2 regions of the Streptomyces sp. NBC_01298 genome follow, and region 2 is predicted to be linked to the other one. Evidence: riboswitches for the same ligand, from Rfam matches in the RefSeq annotation. Region 2 holds a riboswitch; the other holds the start of a gene.
The links. A riboswitch is a leader RNA that binds a small molecule or an ion and turns the genes downstream of it on or off. The one in region 2 is predicted to bind guanidine.
Positions count from the first base shown of each region.

Region 1 (7,520 bases), 2.0 Mb from region 2:
CTCGCCGATCCGGCCTACCGCACCGTCCTGCTGCGCTCGCTCGGCTACGCGCTGATCACCTGCCTCATCTGCCTGGCCGTGGCCTACCCGGTCGCCTACGCCATCGCCCTGCGCGGCGGCCGCTTCAAGAGCCTGCTGATCGCCGCGATCGTCGTGCCGTTCTTCGCCAACTACCTGGTACGGATGTACGGCTGGTCCGTGGTGCTCTCCGATGACGGGCCGGTGCTGAAGGCCCTGCGCGCGATCGGCCTCGCCGACACCGACACCAAGATCCTCCAGACCGCCCCGGGAGTCATCGCCGGCCTCGTCTACGGCTTCGTCGTCTTCATGATCATCCCGCTGTACGCGGCCATGGAGCGGATGGACACCTCGCTCATCGAGGCCGGGCGGGACCTCTACGGCGGCCCCTTGAGGACCTTCCTCTTCGTCACCGTGCCCGCCACCCGCCAGGGCGCGGCGGCGGGCTGCGTCCTCGTCTTCCTGCCCGCCATGGGCGACTTCGTCAGCGCACAGCTCATGGGAGGCCCCGACCAGATCATGATCGGCAACCTGATCCAGGACAAGTTCTTCCAGGGCCAGAACTGGCCGCTCGGCTCGGCCCTGACCATCCTGCTGATGGCGGTCCTGCTCCTCGGGATGCTCGGCTACCTGAGGCGCACCCGCAAGGACGAGGCGGAGGCGGTCCGATGACCCCGCGCCCGGTCCCCCGTACGGCACCTTCGCTTCGTACGGCACCGTCACCCGGTACGGCTCCGTCACCCGGTACGGCTCCGTCACCTCGTACCCCGCGCGGCAGGCGGCGCCGCGGCGCAGACCGCCGGCCCCGGTTCGCCATCGCCGTCACCGCGGTCTTCTTCGCGCTGCTCTACCTCCCCGTCGGCGTCGTCGTCCTCTTCTCCTTCAACGCGCAGAAGTCCCTCACCGTCTTCGACGGCGCGAGCCTGCGCTGGTACCGCGCGTTCCTCCGCGACGACGCACTCGTCGGCTCGCTCGGCATGAGCCTGAGGGTGTCCCTGGTCGCGATGGCCGTCTCGCTCGTCCTCGGAGTGCTCCTCGCCCTCGGACTGGTCCGCGGCCGCGGCCGCCTCGGCTCCTTCGCCGGCCTGGTCATGCTCGTACCGCTGGTCACCCCGGAGATCGTCACCGGCGTCGCATCGATGATGCTCTTCAAGGGCCTCGGCATCACCCTGTCCACCACCACCGTGATGCTCGCCGAGGTCACCTTCTCCATCTCCTACGTCACGGTCATCCTGCGCTCCCGCATCGCGGCCCTCAACCCGGAGGTCGAGGAGGCGGCGATGGACCTCGGAGCCACCCGCCGCCAAGCCCTGCGCCTGGTGACCCTGCCCGCACTGCTCCCCGGCATCCTCGCGTCCGGGGTACTGATCTTCGCCCTGGTCTTCGACGACTTCGTCCTCGCCTACTTCACCACCGGCGTCGACCCGCAGCCGCTTTCCGTCCGCATCTACTCGGCGATCCGGTTCGGCGTCCAGCCCACCATCAACGCCGTCGGCACCCTGATGCTCGTCGGGTCCATCGCCCTCATCGCCTTCGCCCTTGCCATCCCGCGCCTCTTCGGCCGCCGGGGCGGCCTCGATCTGCTCCCGGGGAAGTGACACCGATGCACCACCCGAACCCACAGCCCGCCGTCCGGCTCGACCGGGTCGCCAAGCGGTACCGCACCACGGACACCTACGCCGTCCACGACGTCACCCTCGACATCGCCCCGGGCGAGTTCTTCTCCCTCCTCGGCCCCTCCGGCTGCGGGAAGACCACCCTCCTGCGCATGACCGGAGGCTTCACCGACCCCACGGAGGGCAGCGTCCTGCTCGGCGGCGAGGACGTCACGGGTCTGCCGCCCAACAAGCGCGACGTCAACACCGTCTTCCAGAGCTACGCCCTCTTCGACCACCTCTCGCTCGCCGACAACGTGGCCTTCGGCCTCAAGCGCAGCGGCGTGCCCCGCGCCGAGATCCGCCAACGGGTCGGCGACATGCTGGACCTCGTACAGCTCGGGGAACTGGCCGGCCGCAAACCGCCCACCCTCTCCGGCGGCCAGCGCCAGCGCGTCGCCCTCGCCCGCGCCCTGGTCAACCGGCCCCAAGTGCTGCTCCTGGACGAGCCGTTGGCCGCCCTCGACCTGAAACTGCGGCGCCGGATGCAGGTCGAGCTCAAGCAGATCCAGCGGGAGGTCGGCATCACCTTCGTCTTCGTCACCCACGACCAGGACGAGGCCCTGACCATGTCGGACCGCCTCGCCGTCATGAACGAGGGCCGCATCGAGCAGTGCGGCACGCCGGAGGACGTGTACGAGCGCCCCACGAGCAGCTTCACGGCCACCTTCATGGGCACCTCCAACCTGGTCCCGGGGACCTACCGCTCCGGTCGCGTCGTCCTCGACCAGGGGCCGGCCCTGCCCGTCGGTCCCCGGTCCGGCGTCCCCGACGGCAGCCGGGTCAGCCTCTCGATCCGCCCCGAGAAGATCTGGCTCTCCGGATTCGAACCGGGCATGGCCAAGGTCGGCGGAGTCGTCCGGGAGACCGTCTACTCCGGCCCGACCACCACCTACCTCATCGAACTGGCCCCCGGCGTCACGGTGTCCGTACTGGAGCAGAACACCGTCCGCTCCCGCATGGAGGACCGCTGGAGCGGCGGCGAGCAGGTCGAGATCGGCTGGAACCCCGAACACTGCCTGGTCCTCGACTGACCGGCGTCCTCGACTGACCGGTCAGTCGAGGACCGGTCCTCCCCTCGCTCCCGCCGCCATCCGGCACCGACCGAAGGAAGCACACCCCATGAACCACGACGTCATCGTGCTCGGCGCCGGACTGGCGGGTCTCGCCGCCGCGCGCGACCTGGCCGCGGGCGGGGCCGACGTCCTCGTCGTCGAGGCACGCGACCGCGTCGGCGGACGCGTCGAACAGACCACCCTCCCCGACGGCCGGCTGGTTCAGCTCGGCGGGGAGGTGGTGGGCCGCGCCCACACCGCCTACACCGCCCTGGTCGCGGAACTGGGCCTGACCCTGGTCCCCAGCTACGTCTCCGAGCCCGGCGCCCTCGTCCGCGCCACCGCCGAAGGAGTCTCCGCCACGGATCCGCCCCACTGGTTCGGCCCCGGTGACGACTCCTGCCACGCCAAGGTCACCGCCGCCTTCACGGTGCTCGCCGCGACCGTCGACCCCGCCGACCCCTGGTCCCACCCCGAGGCCGCGCACCTCGACCGGCTGTCCGTCGGCACCTGGCTCCGTGCCCAGGGCGCCACCCAGGCCGTCGTCCGCCTCTGGGAGATCGGCCAACTCGCCCTCGCCGACGGCTCCTGCGAACGGACCTCCCTGCTCGCGGCCCTCCGCAAACACGCCGCCGTACCCGGCACCGGCCACTACGAGTACGAGGCGTGGGAGGGCCTGCGCGTCGCCGAGGGCTCGGCCACCGTGGCCCTGCGCATGGCCGAGGCCCTCGGCGGCCGGATCCGTACGGGCTCACCCGTCGAGGCGGTCGCGATACACCGGCCCGGCCGCAGCTCCGTACGCCTGGCCGGTGGCGAAACCCTCACCGCCGCCGCCGTGGTCAGCGCGCTCCCGGTGGGGCCGCTCCGGGCGGTCGCCGTCACCGGGGTCACGGACGAACGCCTCTCCTCCCTGCACCGCCAACGCCACGCCCTCGCGGCCAAGTTCACCGCCGCCTACGCCCGGCCCTTCTGGCGCGACCGGGGCCTCAGCGGCCTCTCCGAAAGCGAAGGGATCCTCGGCAGCACCTGGCCGCAGAGCGAAGGCATCCTCTCCGCCCTCGTCCCGCCCGAACGCTACGGCGTCCTCCTCGGTACGCCCGCACCCCTGCGCACCCCCGAACTGCTGGCCGACATCGCGCGCCTCTACGGCGACGAGGCCAACCGGCCGCTCGCCGCGTTCATCCGCATGTGGGGCACCGACCCGTGGACCCAGGGCTACGTCACCCAGTGGACCCCCGGCGACGTCATGGCCGTCGGCCCCCGCCACGGCACCCACGAACCCCCCTTCTACGTCTGCGGATCCGACCAGTGGGTGGCCGGCTACATGGAAGGCGCCGTCCGCACCGGACGAGCCGCCGCCGAGGAGGCCCTGCGCCGTGGCTGACACCCCGCACCACCGCACGGGACCCGTGGACCACCACACCGGGCCCCTCCACAACGACACCGGGCCCCTCCACAACCACATCGGGGGAGTGGACCAGCCGGCTGCCTCGGGCGAGACCATGCCCCTCACCGACCCCGCCACCGGCCGCGTGCACGGCCACGCCCCGCGCTCGGGCCCCGCCGACACGGACGCGGCCTGCCTCGCGGCAGCGGCCGCGTACGGACAGTGGTCCCTCACCACCCCGGCGATCCGGCAGCGCGCCCTCCTCGCCGTGGCCGATGCCATCGAGGCGCACGCCGACGCCTTCACCGCCGCCGAGACCGGGGACACCGGCAAGCCCGCCGAGCGGTTCAGGGACGACGAGCTGCCCGCGATCGCCGACGCCGTCCGCTACTTCGCCGGAGCCGCGCGGAACCTCCCGGGCGCCGCCGCGGCCGAGTACACCGAGGGCCGCACCTCCCTGCTGCGCCGCGAACCGGTCGGCGTCTGCGCCCAGATCACCCCCTGGAACTACCCGCTGATGATGGCCGCGTGGAAGATCGCTCCGGCCATCGCCGCCGGAAACACCACCGTGCTCAAGCCCGCCGACACCACCCCCTCCTCGTCCGTGCTCCTGGCCCGGATCGCCGCGGAGCACCTGCCGCCGGGCGTGCTCAACGTCGTCTGCGGGGACCGCGACGCGGGCCGCGCCCTCACCGCCCATCCGGCGGTCGCCCTGATCGCGGTCACCGGCAGCGTCCGAGCCGGACGGGAGATCGCGGCGGCCGCCGCGGCCGGCCTCAAGCGGGTCCACTTGGAGCTCGGCGGGAACGCACCCGTCATCGTCCACGAGGACGTGGACGTGGAAGCCACCGCCGCCGCCCTCGCCGCGGTCGCCTACTACAACGCCGGCCAGGACTGCACCGCGCCCACCCGGTTCCTGGTCCACCGCCGGATCCACGACGCGTTCCTCGCGGCCTTCGCCGCCGAGGCGGCCGGGCTCCGCGCCGGCGCCGACTTCGGTCCCCTCAACAACGCCGGCCAACTCGCCTCCGTACGAGGACTGCTGGACCGGCTGCCGCCCCACGCCCGAATCGTCACCGGCGGCAGCCGGTTCGCGGGCCCCGGCTTCTTCCACGAGCCCACCGTGATCGCGGGCGTCCGCCAGGACGACGAGATCGTGCAGGAGGAGATCTTCGGACCCGTCGTGACCGTCCAGTCCTTCGCGGACGAGGCCGAGGCCCTGCACCTCGCCAACGGAGTGCGCTTCGGCCTGGCCGCGAGCGTGTGGACCACCGGCCACGAGCGCGCGATGCGCGCCACCCGCGCCCTGCACACCGGCATCGTCTGGGTGAACACCCACGGCACCACGGTCTCCGAGATGCCGCACGGCGGAGTCAAACACTCCGGCTACGGCAGCGACCTCTCCCTGTCAGGCCTCCTGGACTACACCCAGGCCAAGCACGTCATGCTGTGAGCGGGTCGTCGGCGCCAGCGGGGTCGTCCAGGGCCAGGAGCGTCAGCGGTACGTTGCCGCGTACTGCCTGCGAGTAGGGGCAGACCGCGTCCCCCGGTGCAGCAGCGGCTGGAGGTCTGCCGCCCGCCACCCGGGCAGGCTGACGGTGAGGGCCACCGCCAGACCGTAGCCCGCAGGCGTGTCCGTGGTGCCGAGCTGCACCTCGCACGCCACGCGTGCGGCGGAGGCGTCCGCCCCGAACTCGGCGGCGACCTCCGCGAGCGCGGAGGTGAAGCAGGCGGCGAAACCGGCCGCGAACAGCTGCTCGGGGTTGGTGGTGCCGGGGACGTTCTTGCGGGGCGGGGCGAGACGGACGTCCACGCGGCCGTCTTCGGTGCGGACGGATCCGGTGCGGCCCCCGGCGGCGTGCGCGGTCGTCCGGTACAGGCTGCGGGTGAGTGGCACGGTCATGGCGTTCGGCCCATCTTGCTCGACGAGGACGCTGCCCGGGTGCGGACAGCGGAAGGCGCCGCTGGTGCGGCACCTCGCGCGTCGTCGTGCGTAACCGGGTACGGCGCATCTCGTCCGGGGCCTGGGTTCGGCCGCCGGACAATCTAGCAACGGAGACGGCCGGCCGGGGCGTCGCCCGCGGTGACCCTCCTCACCCGTGGCAGGCCGCGTCGCGCTCCTCGGCCCGGGGCCGTTGCCGGCTGCGGTACGCCCCCGGAGGCATGCCCTCCCACCGGTTGAAGGCGCGGACCAGGGCCGTCGCACCGCTCAGGCCGACGAGCGGCGCGATCCGGTCCAGCGGCAGGTCCGTGGTCTCCAGCAGCCGCCCGGCCCGGCCGTGGCGGGCGGTGTCGAGGAGCGCGCGCCACGACGTGCCCTCCGCGTGCAGGGCCCTGCGCAGGGTACGGACGCTGAGGCTGAGCTCCTTGGCGGGGCCGTCGGGGCCCGCGTCCGCGAGCGGGGCCTCCTCCAGCCACTGCCGTACGCGCTCGGCGACGGTCGAGGTCACGGCCGTGGACAGCCGGCGCAGGAGCCGGTCGGCGTAGGCCCGGTGCAGGGCGTTGAGCGCCGGGTCGTAGAGCGGGCGGCGCCGGTCGAGGTCGTCGTCGGCGACCGTGATCGCGGTCTCCGGGGCATCGAAGACGACGGGGCAGCCGAGGACGTCGGCGTACGGCTCCGCCGAGCCCCTGCGGGGGTGGGTGAAGGACACGGCCAGGGGCGCCCAGCCGTCGCCGGCGATCCAGCGGCCCGCCCGCACCATGCTGCTGACGACCGCCTCCACCTGCTGCGGGTGCATGGCCTCCGGCGCGACGTTCGGCCGGTAGCAGACCCGCCCGACGCCGGCGCGGCGCTGCAGGGTCACCGCGCCCGCCTGGCTCACCAGGGGGTGGTAGCGCTCGGCCGCCCGCGCGGCGTCCGCGAGGCTGGCACACGTGAGGACGAGGTGGCCCAGGATGTGCAGTCCCTCGGGCCTGATGCGGTCGCCCACGAGGAGTCCGGTGTGCGGGCCGGCGCCCACGGCGCCCAGTACTTCGTCCCACAGGGCACGCATCTCGCCGAACTCCAGCCGGTCCGTGGGCAGGGCCCGGGCGGCCGACCCGCCGGTGCCCTCCGCCGTGGCGCTCAGGACGGCGAGGGCGTAGCACGCGGCGACTGAGGGCGGCTCGATGGCTGACACATCGGTCAGTCAATGCGGACGCGCCGCCCGCGTCAACACCGCCCGCGTCACCGCGGCCCCGGCACGGCGCCCCGGCACGGCGCTCCGCGGCACCGCCCGCGGGACGACGCCGGGGCCGGTCCGGAGAGTCAACGGGTTGGCCGCCGAAGTCAATGACGGCGCCGGGGGCTGCTCCTAAGGTCGGCCTTCGGGCACCAAGAGCGGCACGCTCCAGCGCCCCCCCGCTCGGGGAGCGTGCCGCTCTTGCTGTCGCGATCGCCACCGCTCAGAGGAGTACGCCGTGATT
Region 1 covers NZ_CP108414.1:7,799,344-7,806,863, forward strand. Annotated here, with positions in the region: gene OG730_RS35680 (ABC transporter permease) at 1-690, shown strand, start outside; gene OG730_RS35685 (ABC transporter permease) at 687-1,616, shown strand; gene OG730_RS35690 (ABC transporter ATP-binding protein) at 1,622-2,707, shown strand; gene OG730_RS35695 (flavin monoamine oxidase family protein) at 2,796-4,112, shown strand; gene OG730_RS35700 (aldehyde dehydrogenase family protein) at 4,231-5,568, shown strand; gene OG730_RS35705 (Ohr family peroxiredoxin) at 5,611-6,018, opposite strand; guanidine-III (ykkC-III) riboswitch at 6,094-6,156, opposite strand; gene OG730_RS35710 (AraC family transcriptional regulator) at 6,209-7,234, opposite strand; gene OG730_RS35715 (type 1 glutamine amidotransferase domain-containing protein) at 7,515-7,520, shown strand, end outside.
Region 1: linked by a shared signal. The riboswitch ahead of OG730_RS35705 (Ohr family peroxiredoxin) and the one ahead of OG730_RS26205 (DMT family transporter) in region 2 are both predicted to bind guanidine.

Region 2 (7,520 bases):
GGGCTGCATCACCCGCCTGCGCACCGAGGTCATCGACCCGAGCAAGGTCGACGAGGCCGCGCTGAAGGCCGCCGGCGCCCACGGCGTCGTCAAGATGGGCACCGCGATCCAGGTCGTCATCGGCACCGACGCCGACCCGATCGCCGCCGACATCGAAGACATGATGTGAGCTGAGCCCACCGGCTCACGCGCGCCCCTGCGCGCACCCGTACGAGCGCCCGCGCGCGCACCCGTACGTACGACAGGACCCCGACCGGACGCACCCGGACGGGGTCTTCTCGTTCCCTCGCACCGGCTAGGCTCGGTGCCATGTCTCGCATCGACGGCCGCACGCCCGAACAGCTCCGCCCGGTCACCATCGAACGCGGATGGAGCAAGCACGCAGAGGGCTCCGTCCTCGTCTCCTTCGGGGACACCAAGGTCTTCTGCACCGCCTCCTTCAGCGAAGGCGTCCCGCGCTGGCGCAAGGGCAGCGGCGAAGGCTGGGTCACCTCCGAGTACTCGATGCTGCCCCGCGCCACGAACACCCGCGGCGACCGCGAATCCGTACGCGGCAAGATCGGCGGCCGCACCCACGAGATCTCCCGCCTGATCGGCCGCTCGCTGCGCGCCGTCATCGACTACAAGGCCCTCGGCGAGAACACCATCGTCCTGGACTGCGACGTCCTCCAGGCCGACGGCGGCACCCGCACCGCCGCCATCACCGGCGCCTACGTGGCCCTGGCCGACGCCATCGCCTGGGGCCAGGGCAAGAAGCTCATCAAGGCCGGCCGCAAGCCCCTGACCGGCACCGTCGCCGCCGTCAGCGTCGGCATCGTCGACGGCGTCCCGCTCCTCGACCTCTGCTACGAGGAGGACGTGCGCGCCGAGACCGACATGAACGTGGTCTGCACCGGCGACGGCCGCTTCGTCGAGGTCCAGGGCACGGCCGAGGGCGAGCCCTTCGACCGCAAGGAACTCAACGCCCTCCTCGACCTGGCCGCCGGCGGCTGCGCCGACCTGGAAGCCCTCCAGCTCGGCGCCCTGGAACTCACCCTCTGACGCTGGTGGCAACCGCGCGGCCCGTCCGCGCGTCTCTTGGCATACGGGTGCACGGCGTCGAAGCCGTGCGCCCGTCCACGTATCTGCGTATCCGCGTATCCGCACCATCCTCCTGGGGGCCGAAGTGAAGCCGAAGTACCGCCTGGCAGCCGTCGCCCTGACGGCAGCGCTCGCCATACCCGCGATCACCTCCTGCGACGCGATCTCGACCGCGATGGACTGCGCGAGCACGGCGGTCGCCATCACGGACGGCGCCAACGACCTCCAGCAGGCGGTCTCGCAGGCCGGCAACAGCCCGCAGGACGCCCAGAACGCGCTCAACGCGATCGAGGCCAACCTCAAGAAGGTCGGCGACCAGACGGACAACGCCGACCTGAGCAAGGCCATCTCCTCGATGAACACGGCCGTCCAGAACGTCCGCACCTCCATCGAGAGTGGCACCACCACCCCCGACGTCACCCCGGTCGCGGACGCGGCCAGGGAGATCTCGAAGGTCTGCACCCCGGGCTGAGCCCGCGGCCCGGAGGCCGCCGGGCGGCCCGGGATAATGGCCGCATGACCTCCACGCAGCCCAGCCGCCTGATCCTCGCCACGCGCAACGCGGGCAAGGTCACCGAACTCCGCGCCATCCTGTCCGCCGCCGGCCTGCCGCACGAGCTGGTCGGCGCGGACGCGTACCCGGAGATCCCGGACGTCAAGGAGACCGGCGTCACCTTCGCGGAGAACGCCCTCCTCAAGGCCCACGCCCTGGCCCAGGCCACCGGCCTGCCGGCCGTCGCCGACGACTCGGGCCTCTGCGTGGACGTCCTCAACGGCGCCCCGGGCATCTTCTCGGCCCGCTGGGCCGGTGCCCACGGCGACGACGCCGCGAACCTCGCGCTCCTCCTGGCCCAACTCGGCGACATCGCCGACGAACACCGCGGCGCCCACTTCTTCTGCGCGGCCGCCCTCGCCCTCCCGGACGGCACGGAACGCGTGGTCGAAGGCCGCCTCCTGGGCACCCTGCGCCACACCCCGGCGGGCACGGGCGGCTTCGGCTACGACCCGATCCTCCAGCCCCTGAACGAGTCCCGCACCTGCGCGGAACTCACGGCGGACGAAAAGAACGCCATCTCCCACCGAGGCCAGGCCTTCCGAGCCCTGGTCCCGGCGGTGAGGGAACTCCTGGGCTGACGCAGCCCGAACAATGCCGAAGGCCCCCTACGCGGCTGCGTAGGGGGCCTTCGTGTAGGTGCGGTCGGAGGGACTCGAACCCTCAAGGGATTTCTCCCACAACTACCTAAAAGTTGCGTGTAGGCCAATTCCACCACGACCGCGACTAGCCGGGCAATTCGGACATCAGGCTTGGCCGGCTGCGGCTAGTGTACGACTGCCTGGCTCCGGCGGGCGACACCATTGCGGCCGCGGCCCCCGCGGCACCAGGTGTCGGTCAGCGCATGGCAGTTGGGGCACAGGTAGCGGAGGTTTTCGCGGCGGTTGTCGAGCCAGTCCCCGTTGATGTGGTCGATGTGGAGCGTGATTGGCCGCCCTAGCCATTCGCCAGGGTTCCCGCAGTTCGCGCAGGTGCATGGAACTCCGACCTCCTGGAGTGCGCGGTGGAGGCGGGGTCGGTTGAGCCGGGCAGACCCCTCTGGGCGGACGTTGAGGGTGTCGGGTGCGACGGCTCTCGGGGCCACCGCTATGCCGGACGCCCAGGGGCGCCGCTTGAAGTGATTGACGTCGAGACCGAGTTGGGCGGCGCGTCGGCGTACCCGGCGGTGATTGACGTCGTTGACCTCGAGGCCGAGGGCGCGCATGAGGTCCGCGTAGCTGTTCGCCTTCGGCGTGGCGGAGCGCAGGAGTTCCTCGGGAATGGTCAGCCGGGAATTGCGGAAGTGTGTGGTGTCGATGCCGTAAGTCCGGAGCATTTTCCCGAGAACGGATCGGGACCGACTGTCGTCGGCCATGCCCAGTGCGCGAGCCGTACCGCGGATGCTGTCAGCGTCGGCAGCCGCCTTGGCGAGCTCTGCGGAGGTGAACGGCAACTCGATCACCTCGCGCCGCATGCCTGTGAAGTGGCTTGTGTCGATGCCCGCTGCCGTCATGCGTCGGACGATGTGCGACAGAGCGCCGGTGGCAGGGCGTATGCCGAGCTTGAGGGCCACCTCGCGCAGCGTGCTGGATGACGCGGCGGCCGCTGCTATCGCCTCGTCCGGGTACTTGCGCCACGGGCTGCGCTTCGTGAAGTGGCTGCTATCGATCCCAAAGAAGGTGACTCTCTCCTGGATCATGCGGCGCTGCCCGCTGCTCTCCTTGATGTGGAGTCGCCGCATGAGGTCGGCCCAGCCCTTCGAGTCGGCGACGGCGGCGGTCAGTGTGTCTCGGTCGTACAGTTCGGCCATGGTCCCCTCCGGTTCGGCCGCGCGTGCGGCCCTCGTACGGAGTAACGGACCGATAGTCGGACAGTTACGGCTGGATTCGTCCGGCATGCAGAACGGCCCGCACCGGGTGGGTGCGGGCCGCTGTGTAAGGAGGAGGGGGCGGGGTCAGATGCCCAGGTCCTTGATGATCTTGGCTACGTGGCCCGTGGCCTTGACGTTGTAGAGGGCGCGTTCGACCTTGCCCTCCTCGTCGACGATCACCGTGGAGCGGATGACCCCGGTGACGGTCTTGCCGTACAGCTTCTTCTCGCCGAACGCCCCGTACGCCGTCAGGACCTCCTTCGAGGGGTCGCCGACCAGGGTGACCTTCAGGTGTTCCTGCTCGCGGAACTTCGCCAGCTTCTCCGGCTTGTCGGGCGAGACGCCGATGACGTCGTAGCCGGCCGTGGCCAGCACCGCCAGGTTGTCCGTGAAGTCGCAGGCCTGCTTCGTGCAGCCCGGCGTCAGCGCGGCCGGGTAGAAGTAGACGATGACCTTGCGGCCCTTGTGGTCGGCGAGCGAGATCTCGTTGCCGTCCGCGTCGGGCAGGGTGAAGGCGGGGGCGATGTCGCCCGGCTCAAGTCGCTCGCTCATGCTCAACAGTCTCCTCAAGAGGGGATCGGTACGAAGTCGAGACTAAGCTGCTGACTGACTGTTCATGGCGGGCTACGCCCGCCATGGGACCGACCACGACGACGGAGGCAGCGCGGTGCCGGAAGCCAGGACCCCCGCACAGATCGAGGCGGACATCGTCCGCCGCCGCGAGCAGCTCGCCGAGGCGCTCGACGAGATCGGGGTGCGCATGCACCCCAAGACGATCGTCGGGGACGCCAAGGCGAAGATGGTCGGGAACATCGACCACGTCGTCGGTCGCGCCGTGGCGACGGTGAACCGGCTGGTGACCGATGCCGGCGACGGGCTGCGCCACGAGGACGGCGCCCCGCGCGTCGAGCGGATCGTGCCGGTCGCGCTGCTCGCGATCGGCGTCGTGGGGCTGCTGGTGATCTCGGCGCGACGCAAGCGCTGAGGCCCCGGCGGGGTGCGGGGCGGGTGTGGCCGGGTAGGTTCGGTGCGTGAGCGAGAACACCACCACCCACGACAAGCTGCCGATCCGCATGCTGCACGACCGCGTGCTCGTGAAATCCGATTCGCCGGAGGGTGAGCGCCGCTCGGGCGGCGGCATCCTGATCCCGGCGACGGCCGCCGTCGGCAAGCGCCTGGCCTGGGCCGAGGTGGTCGCGGTCGGGCAGAACGTACGGACGGTCGAGCCCGGGGACCGGGTGCTGTACGACCCTGAGGAGCGGGCCGAGGTGGAGGTCCGCGGGGCGACGTACCTGCTGATGCGGGAGCGGGACCTGCACGCCGTGGCCGCCGAGCGGCTGGAGGGGTCGGAGGACTCCACGGGGCTTTATCTGTAGCGCCAAGAGATGTGGGAAAGGGCCGGTGACCATCGTCACCGGCCCTTTTCGTTCTGCTTTGCTACGGTAGGGGAGAACCCCCGACGAGACGCGCCGTACCGGGTGGCTGTCGCGCTGTTGCCGATGGCTGCATGACAAGACGACGCACCCCGTTCCGCTCTCGTCCCGGAGGTGCCTGTCATGGCCTGGGTTCTGCTCATCGTCGCCGGTCTGATCGAAGTCGCTTGGTCGATCGGCATGAAGTTCACCGACGGATTCACCCGGCTCTGGCCGAGCGTGTTCACGGGCGCCGGCATCGTGGCGAGCATGGTGCTGCTGTCGATCGCGGTCAAGACCCTGCCGATCGGTACGGCGTACGGCGTGTGGGTCGGCATCGGCGCGGCCGGTGCGGCCGTGGTCGGGATGGTCGCCATGGGCGAGCCCGTCACCGCCGCCCGGATCTTCTTCATCTGCCTGCTGCTGGCCGCCGTCGTCGGGCTGAAGGCCACCTCCGGTCACTGAGTTCCGCCGGTGGTGGTTCTTGTCACAGGGGTCCCGGGCCGGGGAAGGGGACGGGGGGTGCGGGCCCCCCCGGACCGCTCGGCCGGGGGCCGGCGGGCATGCCGGAACCGGCGCCGGCGAAGTTCGGTTCACGGGCCTGTGCAGGGCCCCGGAATACAGCGGCGCTACAGGTCAGACCATCGTGGGGCGGCGGGGGTTGTATGTGCGGACGGGAATTTTTCCGGGGGCGCGGCACCGCGGGAAAACCCGAGGGGGGACGGGCCGGACGTGTGAGAGGGTTTGGCACCGCGGCGGTGATCTACAGGGCCGCGGGTTCATTCTCAGGGGGATACACATGGCTTTCGGTAAGCGTTCCGCGGTCCTGCGCGGCGTCGTCGTCGGTACGGCAGTCGCGCTCGCGGCGGCCGTCGCGGGCGGTACGGCGTTCGCCGACGGCGGCTCGGCCGACGCTGCGGCCGCGAAGGCCGCGGCCTCGCAGCGCGGCGGACACCAGGCCGGGCAGCCGGCGGCGCGCGCACTGGCCTCGGTCGAGACGCCGACCTTCCCGCTGTACGGGGTCAACAAGAAGAACTCCTCGCTGGACCTGTTCTTCGCGAACGGGACGGGCGGTTTCCAGCCCGCGTACAACATCGACCTGGACTACTCGTACCTCACCGATTTCATCGATGTGGACAACGACAAGGACGGGGACGCCGAAGCCAGCTGGGTCGTGTACAAGGACGGCAAGCTCCGCTACGGCTGGTCCGACGACCAGGGCCAGTACCAGTCGAAGCAGGTCGGGACCGGGTACCAGATCTACGGTTCGACGATGCTGTCCCCGGGCAACCTGGGCGGTGGCACGTCGGCCGACCTGCTGGGCGTCGACAAGGCGGGCGTGCTCTACGAGTACCTGGCCTACCCGGACGGCCGGGTCACCTCGCGGGTCAAGATCGGGGCCGGCTGGGGTCAGTACACCCAGATCGCCGGGCAGGGCGACCTGACCGGTGACGGCAAGGCCGACATCGTGGCGCGGGACGGCTCCGGGGTGCTGTGGCTCTACCGGGGCACCGGCAACTACGCGGCCCCGTTCGCGGCGCGCACGAAGATCGGTGCCGGCTGGAACACCTACAACCGGCTGGTGTCGGTGGGTGACCTGACGGGTGACGGCAAGACCGACCTGGTCGCGCGGAAGTCCAACGGGGACCTCTACCGCTACACGGGGACCGGCAGCGCTGCCGCCCCGTTCAACAAGCCGGTGAAGATCGGCAGCGGTTTCCAGGCCTACAACCTGCTGTGACCGGTCCGTAGGACATGCCAGTGGCCGCCCCCGAGGAGGGGGCGGCCACTGGCATGTCACGGGCCCGCGGTGTCCCGGGTCCTGGGCTGAGCGGTGGCTACTCCAGTAGGTCCGCCGGTGGACGCAGGCCCTCGGTGGTGCCGCCTTGGGCGCCTGTCGTCGTGCCGTTCGTCGTGCCGTTCGTCGTGCCGTTCGTGGTGCCGCCGTCGGTCTGACCGCCCGTGGTCTGGCCTCCGGTGGTTTCGCCTCCGGTGGTCTGGCCGCCGGTGGTCTGGCCTCCGGTGGTTTGGCCGCCCGTGGTCTGGCCCCCGTCCGTCTGGCCTCCGGTGTTCTGGCCGCCCGTCGTGCGGCCTCCGTCCGTCTGCCCGCCCGTCGAAGGGGTCCGCGTCGGGCGGCCCGGCCGGCCCGAGGGACGGTCGCCCGGGGTCTCCTCCTCGGACTGGCTGGGGTTCGGTTCCACGGGCGGGGGCGGCGGGGGCCGGTTGGCGCCGGGCATGAGCTCCAGGTCGAAGTCCACGGGGTCGCTGTCCGCCAGGGCCGTCTTCGTGTACTGGGCCCAGATCCGGGCCGGGTAGCCGCCGCCTCCGATGCGGGCCTCGCCCAGGGCCCCGTAGAGGGATTCCAGGGAGCCGGTGTCCGGGTCCTGGCCCATCATCGAGACGACCGTGACCAGGTTCGGTGTGTACGCCGCGAACCAGGCCGAGCGGTCCAGTTCAGCGGTCCCCGTCTTGCCGGCGGCCGGGTGGCCGGCGGCCAGGGCGGCCGTACCGGTGCCGTTGTCCACGACGCTGACCAGCATGGACGTGGTGGTGTCGGCGGCTTCGCGGCTGACGGCCTGGACCGGGTCGCGGGGCGGGAGCGGGACGGTGTCCCCGGCCTTGGTGA
Region 2 covers NZ_CP108414.1:5,759,938-5,767,457, forward strand. Annotated here, with positions in the region: gene OG730_RS26160 (PTS sugar transporter subunit IIB) at 1-169, shown strand, start outside; gene rph (ribonuclease PH) at 310-1,041, shown strand; gene OG730_RS26170 (hypothetical protein) at 1,166-1,552, shown strand; gene rdgB (RdgB/HAM1 family non-canonical purine NTP pyrophosphatase) at 1,597-2,214, shown strand; tRNA gene OG730_RS26180 (tRNA-Leu) at 2,274-2,357, opposite strand; gene OG730_RS26185 (HNH endonuclease signature motif containing protein) at 2,400-3,422, opposite strand; gene bcp (thioredoxin-dependent thiol peroxidase) at 3,567-4,034, opposite strand; gene OG730_RS26195 (DUF3618 domain-containing protein) at 4,150-4,467, shown strand; gene OG730_RS26200 (GroES family chaperonin) at 4,514-4,858, shown strand; guanidine-III (ykkC-III) riboswitch at 4,914-5,007, shown strand; gene OG730_RS26205 (DMT family transporter) at 5,039-5,359, shown strand; gene OG730_RS26210 (FG-GAP repeat domain-containing protein) at 5,694-6,635, shown strand; gene OG730_RS26215 (transglycosylase domain-containing protein) at 6,733-7,520, opposite strand, start outside.